DNA from 2 places in the Blautia sp. AF14-40 genome. Region 1 is predicted to be linked to the other one. Evidence: a T-box and tRNA genes for the amino acid it is inferred to sense, from the RefSeq annotation. Region 1 holds a T-box; the other holds one or more tRNA genes.
The links. A T-box is a leader RNA that pairs with one kind of tRNA and senses whether it is charged. The one in region 1 lies ahead of DWW13_RS07565 (proline--tRNA ligase), so its partner is inferred to be a tRNA-Pro.
Positions count from the first base shown of each region.

Region 2: it encodes a tRNA-Pro, which carries the amino acid that the T-box ahead of DWW13_RS07565 (proline--tRNA ligase) is inferred to sense. The anticodon was not compared.

Region 1 covers NZ_QUHK01000007.1:110,021-117,526, reverse strand. Annotated here, with positions in the region: gene DWW13_RS07575 (dicarboxylate/amino acid:cation symporter) at 1-1,252, shown strand, start outside; gene DWW13_RS07570 (NUDIX hydrolase) at 1,377-1,880, opposite strand; gene DWW13_RS07565 (proline--tRNA ligase) at 1,955-3,658, opposite strand; T-box leader at 3,841-4,143, opposite strand; gene DWW13_RS07560 (hypothetical protein) at 4,223-4,495, opposite strand; gene DWW13_RS07555 (alpha/beta hydrolase) at 4,516-5,346, opposite strand; gene DWW13_RS07550 (Cof-type HAD-IIB family hydrolase) at 5,678-6,493, shown strand; gene DWW13_RS07545 (YeiH family protein) at 6,549-7,506, opposite strand, start outside.
Region 2 covers NZ_QUHK01000006.1:25,997-33,502, forward strand. Annotated here, with positions in the region: gene DWW13_RS06315 (response regulator) at 1-327, opposite strand, end outside; gene DWW13_RS06320 (Cof-type HAD-IIB family hydrolase) at 845-1,630, opposite strand; tRNA gene DWW13_RS06325 (tRNA-Pro) at 1,730-1,803, opposite strand; gene DWW13_RS06330 (PcsB-like coiled-coil domain-containing protein) at 2,040-3,335, opposite strand; gene DWW13_RS06335 (RsmF rRNA methyltransferase first C-terminal domain-containing protein) at 3,526-4,959, opposite strand; tRNA gene DWW13_RS06340 (tRNA-Ser) at 5,132-5,217, opposite strand; gene tadA (tRNA adenosine(34) deaminase TadA) at 5,397-5,945, opposite strand; gene DWW13_RS06350 (DUF6128 domain-containing protein) at 5,945-7,234, shown strand; gene DWW13_RS06355 (anaerobic ribonucleoside-triphosphate reductase activating protein) at 7,243-7,506, opposite strand, start outside.

The DNA of each region.
Region 1 (7,506 bases):
CGGGCTTTCCACCCAGATTTTTATTGCCCTGCTGGCCGGTGCGCTGCTCGGCGTGGTGATTCACTATTGGATCCCGTCCAGCTATATCAAGGACACCGTCATCGTAGAAGGTGTGCTTTATGTCATCGGACAGGGCTTTATCCGCCTGATGCAGATGCTTGTCGTACCGCTTGTCTTCTGCTCCCTCGTCTGCGGAAGTATGTCCATCGGAGACAGCAAAACCCTCGGAAAGGTCGGCGTAAAAACGATCGGCTTTTACCTTGTTACCACAGCACTTGCCGTCTGCATCGCACTTGGAACCGCCCTGCTCATTCACCCGGGGCTCGGACTTAACATGAGTGCGGTTCAGAAAGCCGACCTGTCCTCGACAGCAGCAGATTCCAGCGTCAGCCTGGTGGATACACTGCTCAACATCATCCCGAAGAACCCGATTGGTTCCATGGCAAACGGCGATATGCTTCCCATCATCGTATTCGCCCTGTTTGTCGGCGTAATGCTGGCAAAGCTCGGAAACCGCGCTTCGGTCGTTTCCAACTTTATCAGCCAGTTTAACGATGTCATGATGGAAATGACCATGACGGTCATGAAGGTGGCCCCGGTCGGCGTTTTCTGTCTGATTGCACGTACCTTTGCAACGGTCGGCTTTTCTGCGTTCGCACCGATGCTGAAATACATGGGAAATGTAACACTGGCGCTGGCACTGCAGTGCTTCGTCATTTATCAGGTTCTTCTGTTCGTATTCACACGGCTGAATCCGATTAAATTCGTGAAGAAATTCCTTCCGGTTATGGGATTTGCATTTTCCACCGCAACCTCCAACGCAACAATCCCGATGTCGATTGATACACTGAACAAAAAAATGGGTGTCTCGAAACAGATCTCTTCGTTCACCATTCCGCTCGGCGCAACCATCAACATGGATGGTACCTCCATTATGCAGGGTGTCGCTGTCATCTTCATCGCAGAGGCATACGGTATTCATCTGACTCCGGCAAACCTCGCAACGGTTGTTGTTACCGCAACACTGGCTTCCATCGGTACCGCCGGTATCCCAAGCGTCGGGCTTGTTACCCTGGCTATGGTACTGAATTCCGTCGGACTGCCAACGGAGGGTATCGCTCTTATCATGGGTATCGACCGTATTCTCGATATGCTGCGTACCGCCGTCAACATCACAGGCGATGCTGTCTGCACAACGATTGTCAGCCATCAGGAAAAGGCGCTCAACCGCGAAGTATTCAATCGCAATTAACTGCAATAAACTGCTTGCGAAAAGCCTTTTTCAGACACGCTCTAAGGCTAAGAAAACGCGTTCCCGTTTTCGGAAACCCCTGTGGTTTCCGGCGGGAACGCGTTTTTCTTATCTTATTTTTCTGTTACAGTTCAAATGCCTGGCGGATGCTGTCGTAATGCAGGAATTTACCTTCTGCGGCGTACTCTTTGATTTCGTCCGGCGTAGCAAAACGGTAGCCGTCTGTTTCTTCCTCCTGAAGATGGAGATCTTCGTCTTTGACATCCATCACGAAGCGATAGACATCGACAAAGTAATTGTCTCCCTCATCCGGGTTGATGCGCCGGTAGGTAAAGAGATAACCGCCGTCAGCCTTGCTCACATCGAGTCCGGTTTCCTCTCTGACCTCACGGCGCACGGCCTCCCAGGAGCTCTCTCCTGCCTGTGCCGCGCCGCCGGAAACCTCCCACCAGCCCGGTGCCCAGGCTTTCGTCATGACACGTTTTGTGATAAGGAAGGTTCCGTCCGGTCTTGCGATTACGCCGAGCACCGTCAGGTGAAACTCGTCCGGCTTCATATGCCAGTCATTCCGCTTCATCGTGCGGCCGGTCGGCTGTTTGTTTTCATCATAGATATCCCAGAGTTCCATATCGTGTTTTCTCCTGTCGAACTTCTTCCGAACCCCATCGCGATTTTTCTTCCCTTTCGCATGGTTCTGAATCATTACAGATACTGTTTAATCTCTTCCATCACATTTTCCAGCGGAATCTGTGTTTTCAGAGTCTTATCGCGGGATGCAACCTCGACAACGCCCTGTTTCATATTTTTCGGGCTTACGATGATGCGAAGCGGAATACCGAGCAGGTCGGCATCGGCAAACATTACGCCGGCTCTGACGCTTCTGTCGTCGTAGATCACTTCGATGCCTGCGTTCTGCAGATCCTCGTACAGCTTGTCCGCGTATGCTCTTACTTCCTCGTCATCGACGCGGACCGCACAGAGGTGTACCTGCCACGGAGCGATAGCTTTCGGCCAGATCGGGCCGTACTCATCGTGATGTGCCTCGCAGACCGATGCTGCCAGACGGCCGACACCGATACCGTAGCATCCCATGATCGGGGTCTTGCTCTCGCCGTTTGCATCGACATAGGTCATATTCATGGATTTTGTATATTTGGTTCCAAGCTGGAAGATATTTCCGACCTCGATACCTCTGGAGATCTTCACGGTCTTTTTGCCGCATTTCGGGCAGATGCCGCCCTCCTGGATTTTTGCAAAATCGTGATACTCGGCATTCGGAACGTCGCGCTCCATGTCGAGTCCTTTGTAATGATGCTCTGCCTCGTTGGCTCCGCAGGAAAGGTTGTTTCTTCCCTCGAGGGATTTATCATAGAGAACAACGGCATCTCCGTTCACCTTCAGGTTCACCGGTCCGATATAGCCTGCGTTCAGTCCGCATTCTTCGGTGATCACGGCTGCGTGAACCTGCTCGCCGAGGAAGTTGACCAGCTTCGTCTCGTTGACTTCGAGATCACCGCGGATGAAAAGGACAACGTATTTATCATCAACATTCTGCTGATAAACAACGGCTTTGCAGGAGTTCTTTGTCTCGTCTCCGAAGAAATTGCAGACGTCTTCAATGGTGTGGACGTTCGGTGTGTAAACCTTTTCGAGTGCAGCGGATTCTGCGTCTCTTGCGATGTCGGAAATGTTCTCAGCTGCTTCCATGTTGGCTCTGTAATCGCAGGAATCACACAGAACGATGGAATCCTCTCCGACCGGAGTCAGAAGCATGAACTCGTGGGAGATATTTCCGCCCATCATACCGGAATCGGATTTGACAGATACCACCTCCGGCACGCCGACACGCTCGAAGATGCGCTCGTATGCTGCGTGGCATTTCTCGTAATACTGCTCCAGATCTTCCTGGCTGGTATGGAAGGAGTAAGCATCCTTCATCGTAAACTCACGCACACGGATCAGTCCGGCTCTCGGACGGGCCTCATCACGGAATTTTGTCTGGATCTGATAGATCATAAACGGATATTTGGTGTAGCTCTGTGCATACTCGCGTACAAGGTGTACGGCTGCCTCCTCGTGGGTCATGCCGAGTACCATTTTGGCATTGTTGCGGTCGGTGAAACGCAGCAGTTCATCGCCGATGCTATCGTAACGGCCGGACTCATCCCACAGAGAAGCCGGCATGACAACCGGGAACTGCACTTCCTGGCCGTCGATTTTGTCCATTTCCTCGCGCAGGATCTGCTCGATTTTGCGCACAATGCGGCGCAGCGGCAGATAGGAAGAATAGATTCCGTTTGCCATATATTTGATGTATCCGCCTTTTACCATAATAGCATGGCTGTCGATGACACAGTCAGCAGGTCTTTCTTTGAAGCGCTCTCCTACTAATTTTTCAAGTTTCATTTTCTGATTTCCTCCTTATTCTTTGGGTTTTCAACATCTGAAGTCTTCCAGACGCGAGAACATTCCAGCCTGTCCGATTTTAAGCTTTTAGTCAACATTTTACGCATCTAACTCATCACTGAAGTAACGAGAATGCGATGCTTCATTTTCAAACAGAAAAAAGCCCTAAACCGCAAGCTGCAGTTTAGGGCGAATTTTTTTATCCGCGGTACCACCTAAATTCAGGAAAACTCCTGCACTCTGACACAGAGCATTTGTACCCCACGATTTTTGTATTTTGTAATACGCGTGATCTCTGCTCTCTGTACCTTCTCTGTAACGGGAGATCCCGGTGCAGCCTACGAAATAAATTTTCCCTGATGGATTTTCTTCTCTTCGGTGCACAGCTCCAAGACCGGTTCACGATAGATTCTGCAAAAAGCTTTCACCTGCCGCTTTCTCTCTGAATGCGCTCTGTCGCTACTGTTTCTTTTCGTCGCTTTTTCACTGCACTGATTGTAGCAGAAACCGGAAAAGAATGCAAGCCCGTTCCTTCTGCTTTTTCTGCATAAACGCCCGCCCAGGTTACAGGCCTTCCCGATACATTCTGCTGATTGCCGCCTGGGCTTCCTCAGACTGTTTTTTCTCAATCCATGCTTTGCGGTCACTCAGGATAGCCAGCATCTCATCGACAACGTCCTCGGCGCGCGGGCTTGTGACGCGGTAGAGATAGCCGAGCATCCGCGTGGCGGTAAAATCGGTGTTCATCTGGCGGTATGCAATTTCCCGGCAGAAGTCGTCCGGGTAACCGTTGTGTTTTAACGCACGGTACAATTCGTCATTTCTCGTTTCTGGCATTGCCTGTCTCCCTTTTTCCTTTAAACATTTACGTTTCCGCTGTTCAGACCTTCCGTCTTTTCCTCAAGTGGCAGCCAGTCCAGTGCCTTTTTGATCCACTCATCCCAGAAATCCCATTCATGGCCACCCTTGCTCTCATAGTAGACAATGTCCATGCCGCTCTCTTCCATCCGTTTATGGTAGAGACGGTTTACTTCCAGAAGTCCGTCCTCTGTTCCGCACGCCTGGAATACGGTCGGCACATTGACAGACGGATCTTTTTTCCGTGCTTCCTTTAACTGCTCGATAAGAACAGCCGGGTTTTTGTCACTCTTTGCTGCTTCGACCAGATTTCCGAAATAACCTTCTTCATGTGCAAAGCTGTCCGCTCTGCTCTCTTCCGGATTTTCCAGCACATGAAGTGCACCGGACAGGCAGATCACAGCCCCGAAGGTATCGTGATATTTCAGGCCATTTCTGAGTGCGCCAAAACCACCCATGGAAAGGCCTCCGATAAAGGTGTCTTCTCTTTTTCTGGACAGCGGAAACATTTTTCTTGTAATCTCAACCAGTTCTTCTCCGATAAACTGTCCGTGCATGGCACCGATGGACGGCTGATCCACATAAAACGCATTCTCGCCGGCCGGCATGACAACGGCAAGGTTTTTCTCCTCTGCCCATCTTTGGATTCTGGTTCCATGAACCCAGTCTGTCTCATTCCCAAAAATGCCATGCAGCAAATACAGCGTTTTAAACGGTTTTTCCTCGCGCTCCGGCTGCCCAAAGGTAAATTTGTCGACCGGCAGAATAACCTGCAGCGGTACGGTGCGCATTAAAGTTTTTGACATGAAGCTTACCTGAATAAATGCCATAATAAAAATCCCCCTGTGGATATATATTTTTCTTTATTTTACGCCTTATTTCTGCGTTTCGTCAACGTGGAGTTTTGCGTTCCTCCGGTTCCGGCTTGCACCCCGAAGCAATTCACGATATAATCATGTTTATAGCAATCCCAGAAAATAATGCAAAAAATTCAGCACTGCAGAACGTGAATTACTGCGTCACGGATTTTCGTCGTACCCCGGTACGCCTTCAAATCCGTTCCTTGTAATTCGCGCCCTGCAGCACTGCCTTTTTTGCGTTATTTTCTGGTCTTGCTATAGTTTGAATTTTTTCTGTGACAAGATAAGGAGATTTTCTATTATGATAAAGTTGATTGCAACCGATGTCGATGGAACGCTCGTCAAAGACGGCACACTTCTGATCGACCCGGAATATATGACTGTTGTTTCCAGGCTTGTCGACCAGGGCATCCATTTTGTTGTCTGTTCCGGCCGCCAGTTTTCCAGTGAACAGAAGCTTTTCGCTCCGATCAAGGACCGCCTGCTCTACATCTCCGATGGCGGAACTGTCGTGCGCACACCGGAAAAGATTCTGAAAACATATCCGATGGAAACGGCACTCTGGAAATCCATGTGCCGCATGGTACACGACGAACTTCCGTCCTGCGACTGCTTTGCCGCCACCCCGGACTACTGCCTCGCCGAAGATGCCGGAAGCCGCATGTTTCACTGGCTCCGCGACTCCTACGGCTTCGATGTCCGCGAAGTACCGGATCTATCGAAGGTAGAAAACGAGGACATTATCAAATTCACAATCTACCATCCAACCTCCTGTGAAGAGCTTTGCTCCCCAAATTTCATCCCGGCGTGGAATCATCAGGCAAAACTCGCTGTCGCCGGTAAGGAATGGTTGGACTGCAACGCCCGCGGCGTCAGCAAATGGACCGGTCTCTCATTTCTGATGAACTACTTTGGCCTTACCCCAGACGAAGTCTGCTGCTTCGGCGACAACCTGAACGACATCGAGATGCTTCAGAACGCTGGCGAAAGCTACGCCGTCTCCAACGCCCGAGCGGAAGTCATCGCCTCAGCAAAACACACCTGCCCGCCGTACTGGGAGAACGGGGTGCTGCAGGTTTTGAAAACGTTTTTGAAGGAAACGACAAACCCGTTTTGAATCAAAAAATCCAGGCATCCTATACGGATGCCTGGATTTTTAATTCTCTGTTTCTTTACAGTACCCCATGCGGCGCAATGCCGATCGCAAATTCGACTGCAATCGCTACCAGGACTACCAGCAGCGAAATGATGAATCCGTGCAGCATCGGCTTTGCGCCGGAGCGGCAGAGGGATTTGAAATCGGTGTTCAGGCCGATGGCCGCAAGGGCGGCCACCATCAGAAATTTGCTGATGGTTTTTAATGCGGCTGCTGTGCCTGCCGGGATAAGACCTAAGGAGGTCAGTGCTGACATGGCGAGAAAACCTAAGATAAACCATGGAAAAATGGATTTGATGCTTACCTTTACGGCGGTTCCTTCTGCTGCCTGCGCCTTCCGTTTCAGATGTACGTTGATGGCGGCGAATGCCAGAACAGCCGGAATGATGGCGAGGGTCCGTGTCAGTTTTACCATGGTTGCGAAATCACCGGCAGCCTCGCTGAATGCGTAACCGGTGGCAACGACGCTTGAGGTATCGTTGACCGCAGTTCCGGCCCAGAGGCCAAACGCGGCATCTGAAAGGCCCATCCAGTGACCGAGGATCGGGAATACGACAATCATGACCGTATCAAATAAAAACGTTGCGGAGAGGCCATAGGCAATGTCCATATCGGTTGCCTCGATGACCGGCGCGATTGCCGCGATCGCGGAACCGCCGCAGATACCCGTGCCGGCGTTGATGAGGCTGCTCGTCTTCCAGTTCAGTCCAAGTGCTTTTCCGATCAGTGCGCCGAGGCCAAAGCACGTTGCCAGGGTAAATACCATAACCGTCAGGGAAAATCTTCCGACCGTCAGCACCGTGCGGATATTCAGGCTCGCACCGAGCAGAATAATCGCAAATTTCAGGATCTTCTTCGATGTAAATTTAATTCCCGGCGCTGTCACGCTGTTCGGCTTGTAAAAGGCATTCACAATCATACCGATAAACATGGCGATGACCGATGCCCCGATAAAGTGCAGTCCGGCGCTCTCC
Region 2 (7,506 bases), on a different contig from region 1:
TGCTGTAAGGATCTGTGCTTCCCCTGTTCCGTGAAGCTGCAAAAAATGGTCTCGCTCCTGTCTATCTTCCTCGTCATAAAAGAAGTTTCTCAATGAGCCTTTTGTCTGTTCCATGAAAGTATCGAATGTATATCCTGTACTATGCAACAGCAGATTATTCACAGACAAAATAGACAGGTTTTGGTCATAAGATCCTGTCATTATACCTACCCCGCCATTATTTTCCAGTGTTTTCTGTACGGCCTGTGACATAGCCTGTGACATAGCCTGTGTCTGTCCCGTTACAGCCTCACCTAAAGAATATATTTTGTCTTCATACTTTTCCATTTTATAAAAATCCTCTCTCTGTTTTATGCTTCATTATCCTGCTTTTATCTGTATACAGAGAACCTGTCCCTGCCAGTTTTACATTTACGTTATAATATCCTACAAAACGTGAAAAACAGGTATACGGATTTGAGAAGTTGCAGCCACTACACACAATATTCATACAAAATTCTCTTTATGTTTTCAATTTTCATAGGCTTTGCCAAGTGAGCATTCATTCCTGCTGCCAGACACTTACTCCGATCGTTCCTGCTGTAAAACGGTATCTGAGGCTTTTTTTATTTATCTGATTTTTTTCTGTTTCCATGGAACTTCTGAACGCTCACCTCCTGGTATCATTACAAATATACATAAAAACTCATTTTTATATTACCACGAAATTTTTTACTTTGCAATGCACATACCTTTTCAGACGCTGCTTTTCTTGTTTCCTTTTTCAGAAAATTGCAACCAAAGGGGCGCACCTGAAAATTTCTTTTCAAATGCGCCCCTTCGCTTTCTTTTTTCTGTTTTTCTATCAGATCAATCCGTAATGCTCCATCGCCTTTGCCACGCCGTCCCGCTCGACGGTATCGGTTACGTACTCTGTGTACGGATCCAGAACCTCATCATGTTTTCCAAGCGCAATGGTGTGTGCGCCGCACCGGAACATGGTAAGGTCGTTGCTGCTGTCGCCAAATACGTATGCATCTTCTTTCTCCAGCTGAAACTGTTTCAGCGCATAGTCCACAGCTGTTCCTTTGCTGCAGCCGTGCGGAACGATTTCGTATACACCGCCGCGGCGATCCATGATATCAAACTCCTGCTCAAATTCACGGTACATACGTTCTATATCAGACTGTGCATCGGTTACGATACAAAATTTATCGTAAATGATTCCTTTTGTCTCCGCTGTCTCCGCGAGTCCGATTCCGACAGCAGCGAAATAGGCACGGGTCTGCTCGACCTCCCGAAAACGGGATACCTCCGACGAAAAATAAACATTATCCGTTCCCTCCAGAATCATGCCGATCCTGCACGCCTTTAAAATAACCGGGATTTCCTCACAGCGCTTTTTCGGAATCGTCTGATGCATCAGAATTTCGCCGTCCCGGCGCAGATAGGTCCCGCAGCCGCACAGAAATCCGGAAAACGGAAGCTTTTTCAGCTCCTCGGGCAGCTCCGACCAGGTGCGGCCGGTATTAATAAACGTAAGATTTCCTTTTTCCGCTGTCTTTTTCAATGCATCGAGCGCGCTCTGCGGAATTTCTTTTGTAATCTCACTCAGTAACGTTCCATCAATATCAAAAAATAATGCTTTCACAAAAATTTCCTCCTCGTGTACTGTTTCCTGTTCTCTTTCTGACATACGAAAAAATGCCGAAGCTCTTGATTGTCAAGGCTTTCGGCATTTTCATTCCAGTCGAAGCGACGGGATTCGAACCCACGACCTCTGCGTCCCGAACGCAGCGCTCTACCAAACTGAGCCACGCTTCGATTTTATTTGTTTTCTGAACTCTCGTCCGTCAACAATAGCTATTATATATGATGTCTATAGGAATGTCAACACCTTTTTTGAATTTTTTTTAATTTTTTTTATTATTGCTTCAAAAGGTACATTTTACACAGGTTTGCGGCCTTTTTGGTGTTATTTTAGAATGACAGTTTCTGAGAAAGTCAAAAAAAGAGATATGCCGGAAGTTCTGTTCCGGCATATCTCTTATCTTTGTTTCTCAGCTCAGCTGATATACATCTGCATACTGCACGCCGAAGCTCAGCGCCTCGGAATGGCTGCTGCAGAAGATGTCTACGTGGCCGTAAGCGGTTCCGCGGTCTTCTACCGTGTAAACCTGGCCGTTGATCATCAGTTTCGTTCCGAATGGTACACCGCCCATGGCGATCGTTCTGCCGGCGGTCGGTGTGGTTCCGCTCGCGGTGGATCCGCCGGACCACTGTCCGGTACAGATGGAACAGGAGCAATAGCCTGTCAGTTTAAATCTTCCAAGGTATGTTCCGCTGGAGGAGCTGCTGGAAGTATCTGACGCGGATGGACTCCCCGTTGTCGTGGAGGATGCGCTGCTGTCCGAAGAACTGCTTCCGGAGCTGCTGCTTGTATCGGTATCTGCTTTCGCTGCGGCATTTGCTGCTTCTGCGGCTGCGACTCTTGCGGCCTCGGCTGCCTGTTTTCTGGCGGCCTCAGCCTCAGCTTCTGCGGCAGCCTGCTGTGCGGCGGCTGCTGCGGCTGCTTCCTCTTCTGCTTTCTTCTGCGCTGCAATCTCCTCTTCTTTCGCCTGACGGATCAGGTCATTGATTGCATCTGCTTTGCTGTTGATTTCATCTACCAGTGCACTCTCGCTGGATTTTGCATCGTCCAGCTCTGCGGAGTAGGTACGGAGTTCCTGATAAGCTGCTGCGTACAGCTCCTGAATGGCTTCCTGCTGATCGCTGCTCTGCTGCTGCAGTTCTACGATCGCTGCCTGCTCTTCCTGCACCTGTGTTTCTTTTTCTTTTACCTGGTCTACCGTGTCCTCATACTCCTGCATAAGATCGCGGTCGAAATCGGAAATTTTCTGTATGTATTCTGCCCGGCTGATCAGCTCTGAAATGCTTTTGGAAGAAAAGAGCATTGCCATGTATCCGTTTCCGGAGGAATTTTCATACATATACTGGATACGGAGCTTCATCGCCTCGTACTGCTCTTCTTCTTTTGCTTTTGCATCTTCCAGATCTGCCTGAATCTGTACCAGTTCGTTCTGCTTCGCATCATACTGATCCTGAAGCTCCTGCAGACGGTTCTGCAGATCGTCCAGCTGCTGGTTCAGTTCGGAAAGATATTCTTCTGATTGTCCCTTTTTGGAATTGAGTTCGTCAATCCTGCTCTGTATGCTGTCAAGCTGAGACTGTGCGGCAGCCTGTTCTGCCTGAGCATTTGAAATTTTCTCCTTTGTACTGGCACCATAGCATGGCAGAACGGTTGCTGCCGTAAGCACTGTGGCCAAAACCAGGCTGAATAATTTCTTTTTTTTCATGTCGTACACCTCATACTTATTACGTTCTGTTGCTGATTGTCACTCCAAGTTACTGCGGAAAATGGGCCTTTTTTCCCGCCGTACTTTGCCATTATAACACAAGTATGTCTGAAATGAAAGTCTTTTTTAATTTCTGTTAATAACTTTGTAATATTTCGACGTTTTTCCTGCAAAAACTGGCATGATTTTTCTACTTTCTCCATCCAACAGGGTACTTATTTTTCAAGGTTCCATTGACCAGTTTGCCCCATCCAAGGCCGAATCCATCGACGCAGACCAGCTTCCAGCCCGACGGCGATGCGGTCTCTCCCGGCTCTACGGAAATTGTCTCACCGTGGAGATATTTTTCGGTACGCTCGTCATCTGCCTTTAAATTCATGTAATCTTTGAACTTGTCCGCGGAGAGTGTCACGGCAAACGGCTGTGACGGCTCGAAACGGTCTTTTTTCAGTTCACCGAGATACAGACCGTTCCGCAGGAAATGAAGATTCCGCACGCCATCCGGCAGGGACGGGGAATGGTATACTTTTCCGGCGCGGACTTCCAGTTCCTCAACCGGGATCGGTGCTGTCATCCGGGACAGGAAATCGGAAAGGATCTGTTTTTCTGCTTTCGACGGACCCGGTGCTTCCGTTCCGCGGTCTTTTTTCCGGTTTTTCTGTTTTTTGTTTTTCTTTTCGATCGGTTTTTCTTCTGTCTCATAAGGAATGGCTTCGCCTTTTTTGCGGAACAGGGCAAGGTAATGGCCCTCGCCGTTCATTTTATGCGGCCAGATGCGCACGGTCTTTTCGATCTCCGGATCGCCGTTTCCCCAGACTGGATTGCCTTTTGAAAAACCTTCGTAGCCTTCCATCTCGATCAGTTCCATTTCCGGGAAGTTTTCCAGAAGGAAAGAAACGGTTCCCTCGTCCTCCTGCGGGGCGAAGGTACACGTCGAATACATCATGAGGCCGCCCGGACGCAGCATTTTGACAGCATTCGAGGTGATCTCGCGCTGCAGATCCGCAAAGAAATCCGGCCGCTCCGGGGTCCAGGTGCCGATGACTGCCTCGTCTTTCCGGAACATGCCCTCGCCGGAGCACGGTGTATCCACGAGGATTTTATCGAAGAAGCCCGGGAAGACGTCTGCAAGGCCTGCCGGTGTCTCATTGGTGACAAGCACGTTTTCGCTTCCGAACAGCTCCAGATTGCGCAGCAGTGCTTTGGCGCGGGCGTTGCTGATGTCATTGGCGACGAGAAGGCCGGTTCCTTTCAGGCGCGCATTCAGCTCGGTTGCCTTGCCGCCCGGTGCGGCGCAGAGATCGAGCACACGCTCACCCGGTTCGATCGGGAGGCGGGACGCCGGGGTCATGGCGCTTGGCTCCTGCAGATAGAAGACGCCTGCCGCATACAGCGGAGACTGGCCCATGCGCATGCCGTCCGGCACGAAATAGCCGTTTGGAATCCACGGAATTTTCTTCCACGTTCCCGGAACAAGCGGCGGGAAATCTTCGGTCCGGCATTTTTTTGTATTCACACGCAGCCCGGCTGTGCGGGGTGCGTCGTAGGAAGTTAAAAATGCATCAAATTCATCGCCCAGCATGTCCTGCATGCGGGTCAGAAATTCCTGTGGTAACTGCGCCATGTATTGTCTCTCCTTTTTATTTTGCTTTGTTGTGCATCGGTCCCTTTTCGTGAACTGGCGATGTTTTTTCTGTCTTTGTTTCTTTTGTTTTGCATCTATTTCATAATTTCTCACAGAAAAAGAGACAGCTTTTTCGATTTTTCAATCTTTTTGCTGTCTCTTTTTTGCATAGCGGAGAAGAAGGGATTTGAACCCTTGCGCCGTTTCCGACCTACTGGTGTTCGAAGCCAGACCCTTCAGCCTCTTGGGTACTTCTCCGTATTTTGTCAAATACATCATATATTATAGTGCTTTTTTCGGGATTCGTCAATGATTTTTTCGATGGTTTCCGATAGAAATACGGGGATTGTATTTTTTACGGAAATATTCGAAAGTGCAACTTACTCAAACAAATAATCTTCCTCAGGCAGCATCCCATCCCGATGCTGCCTCTCCTTTTATTCTTTCCCTTCTTCCGCCCTCTTCCTCTCTTCTTTTTTCTTCTTTTTCACCACCCGCAGTCTCCTGAAAAACGCACTCAGCATCTCCGAGCACTCTTCTTTCAGCACGCCGCGCTCGACCTTCACCTGATGGTTAAACTCGTGCATTTCCAGCATATTTAAGATCGATCCCGCGCAGCCCGCCTTCGGGTTCATGCTGCCGATGACGACTTCGCTGACTCTCGCCTGTACGATCGCACCGGCGCACATCTGGCACGGTTCCAGGGTGACATACAACGTACAGCCCTCCAGCCGCCAGTCGCCGAGCTTTTTGCTGGCTTTCCGGATCGCATTCAGTTCCGCGTGGGACAGCGTGTTTTTATCCGTATTTCTGCGGTTATACCCCCGCGCAATCACCTTTCCCTCGTACACAATCACACAGCCGATCGGCACTTCCATCAGCTTTTCCGCTTTCTTCGCCTGCGTAATCGCCTGGCGCATGAAGCGTTCCCGTTCTTTCCGGTGCGTTTTTTCCTCCGGCGTTTCCAGCTTTGTTTCTTCTTCCATTGTGCACTTCCTTTCTTCTCTGCGTATATTTTCTGTCCTTCCCGCATATCGTGAACTGTAGCGCAGTATCTTTTTCTACTCTTTTTACTTCTATGCAGGAGGTTTTTATGTCTGATTACCGGCGTTTCATTGCCTATCTATACGAATACCCGAACAACCGCAAGGGCGGATGCTGCGGCTTTGTCCGCGTGGAGTCGCAGAACGGCTTCTGCCGCATGGACTTCCAGATCAAATCGCCGTCTCTTCCGCCGGAGACCTCGGTCACGGTCTACGGATTTATCCGCCGGTCAGGGCGGATGTACGGCATTCCGCTCGGAAATCTCCTTGCGGGGCGCTCTTCTACGAGCGGAAAACTCTTCACGCACTCCGATGCCATTGGGCAGACGGATGTCACGCTCGACGAGCTTGGCGGTCTGATCCTGCTCTGCCGCCAGACCGGCGTCATCGCCACCCAGTGGGACGATCTTCCGATTCAGCCGGAGTTTTTCGCTCCCACGCTCCCGCAGGAGCCCAAAACCTCCGAAGACAATGGTACCAGACCGACCGAAGAGAAAACTGCCGAAACACCCGAACCTCTGGATCCCGCCGTACCTGCGCAGTCCCTGCCATCATCAGACGCTTCCAAAGCACAGTTCGATGAACTTTCCACAGAATTCAGCAGCAATTCCGAACCTTATCCACAAAATTCCAGCCCGGAATCCACCGTCTCCACAGAATCCACATCAACTGACACGGTAAACACCGTTCCTGCAGACAGGATCACGCAATCATCCGCCAACACACTCCATCCCGCATCCGCGGAATCTGTGAAAACCGCAGAAAGCTATCCCTCTGCCAACCCGGAACCGCCGCAGCCCATCCCGGATTCTGCCGCCCAGCCGCTACATATGACTTCCGCCGATTTTCCCGCCGCAGCAGCCGTGCCGCCGTCCCGGGCTGCTCTCTATCTCCAGCTTCAGGACCAGTTCCCGGAGTTCCATCCGTTCCCAGATGATGATCTGACCGACTGCCTGCGCCTCTCACTCGACGATCTTCCACAGCTCCGCGCCGCCGGTCTTTCGGTGGATGCGAACCGCTTCGTCCTCCATGGCTCCTCGTCCTATCGCCATCTGCTCCTCGCCCGGAACCGCGACCAGCAGGAACTCTGGTATTTCGGCGTCCCCGGCGTCTACACGCCGAATGAGCAGTTCATGGCAAGCCTCTTCGGCTTTTTCCACTTCAAGCAGGCGATGCGCCCCTCCGAGCTCGCGCCCGATGCCCGCTTCGGCTACTGGTACCGCACGCTTTAAAGCGTTTTTTAATCCACGCCGCGGATCTCCACCGTCTCAATCTTTCCGCGCAGGATCTCGCAGAACTGTTCGAGCTGTTCCCTCGCATACCCCGAGAACCTCGGATCAATCACATAATCCGATTCCCGATAATTCTGCAGGAAGTACCGTTTTGCCCCGGAAAGCCACTTTCCGATCGCTTCGATCTCTTCCCTTCCATGCAGCTCTTTGCAGAGCGTTGTCCGGAACTCATAGTCCACCATGCCGCTCTTTAAAAACTCGACCGACTCATT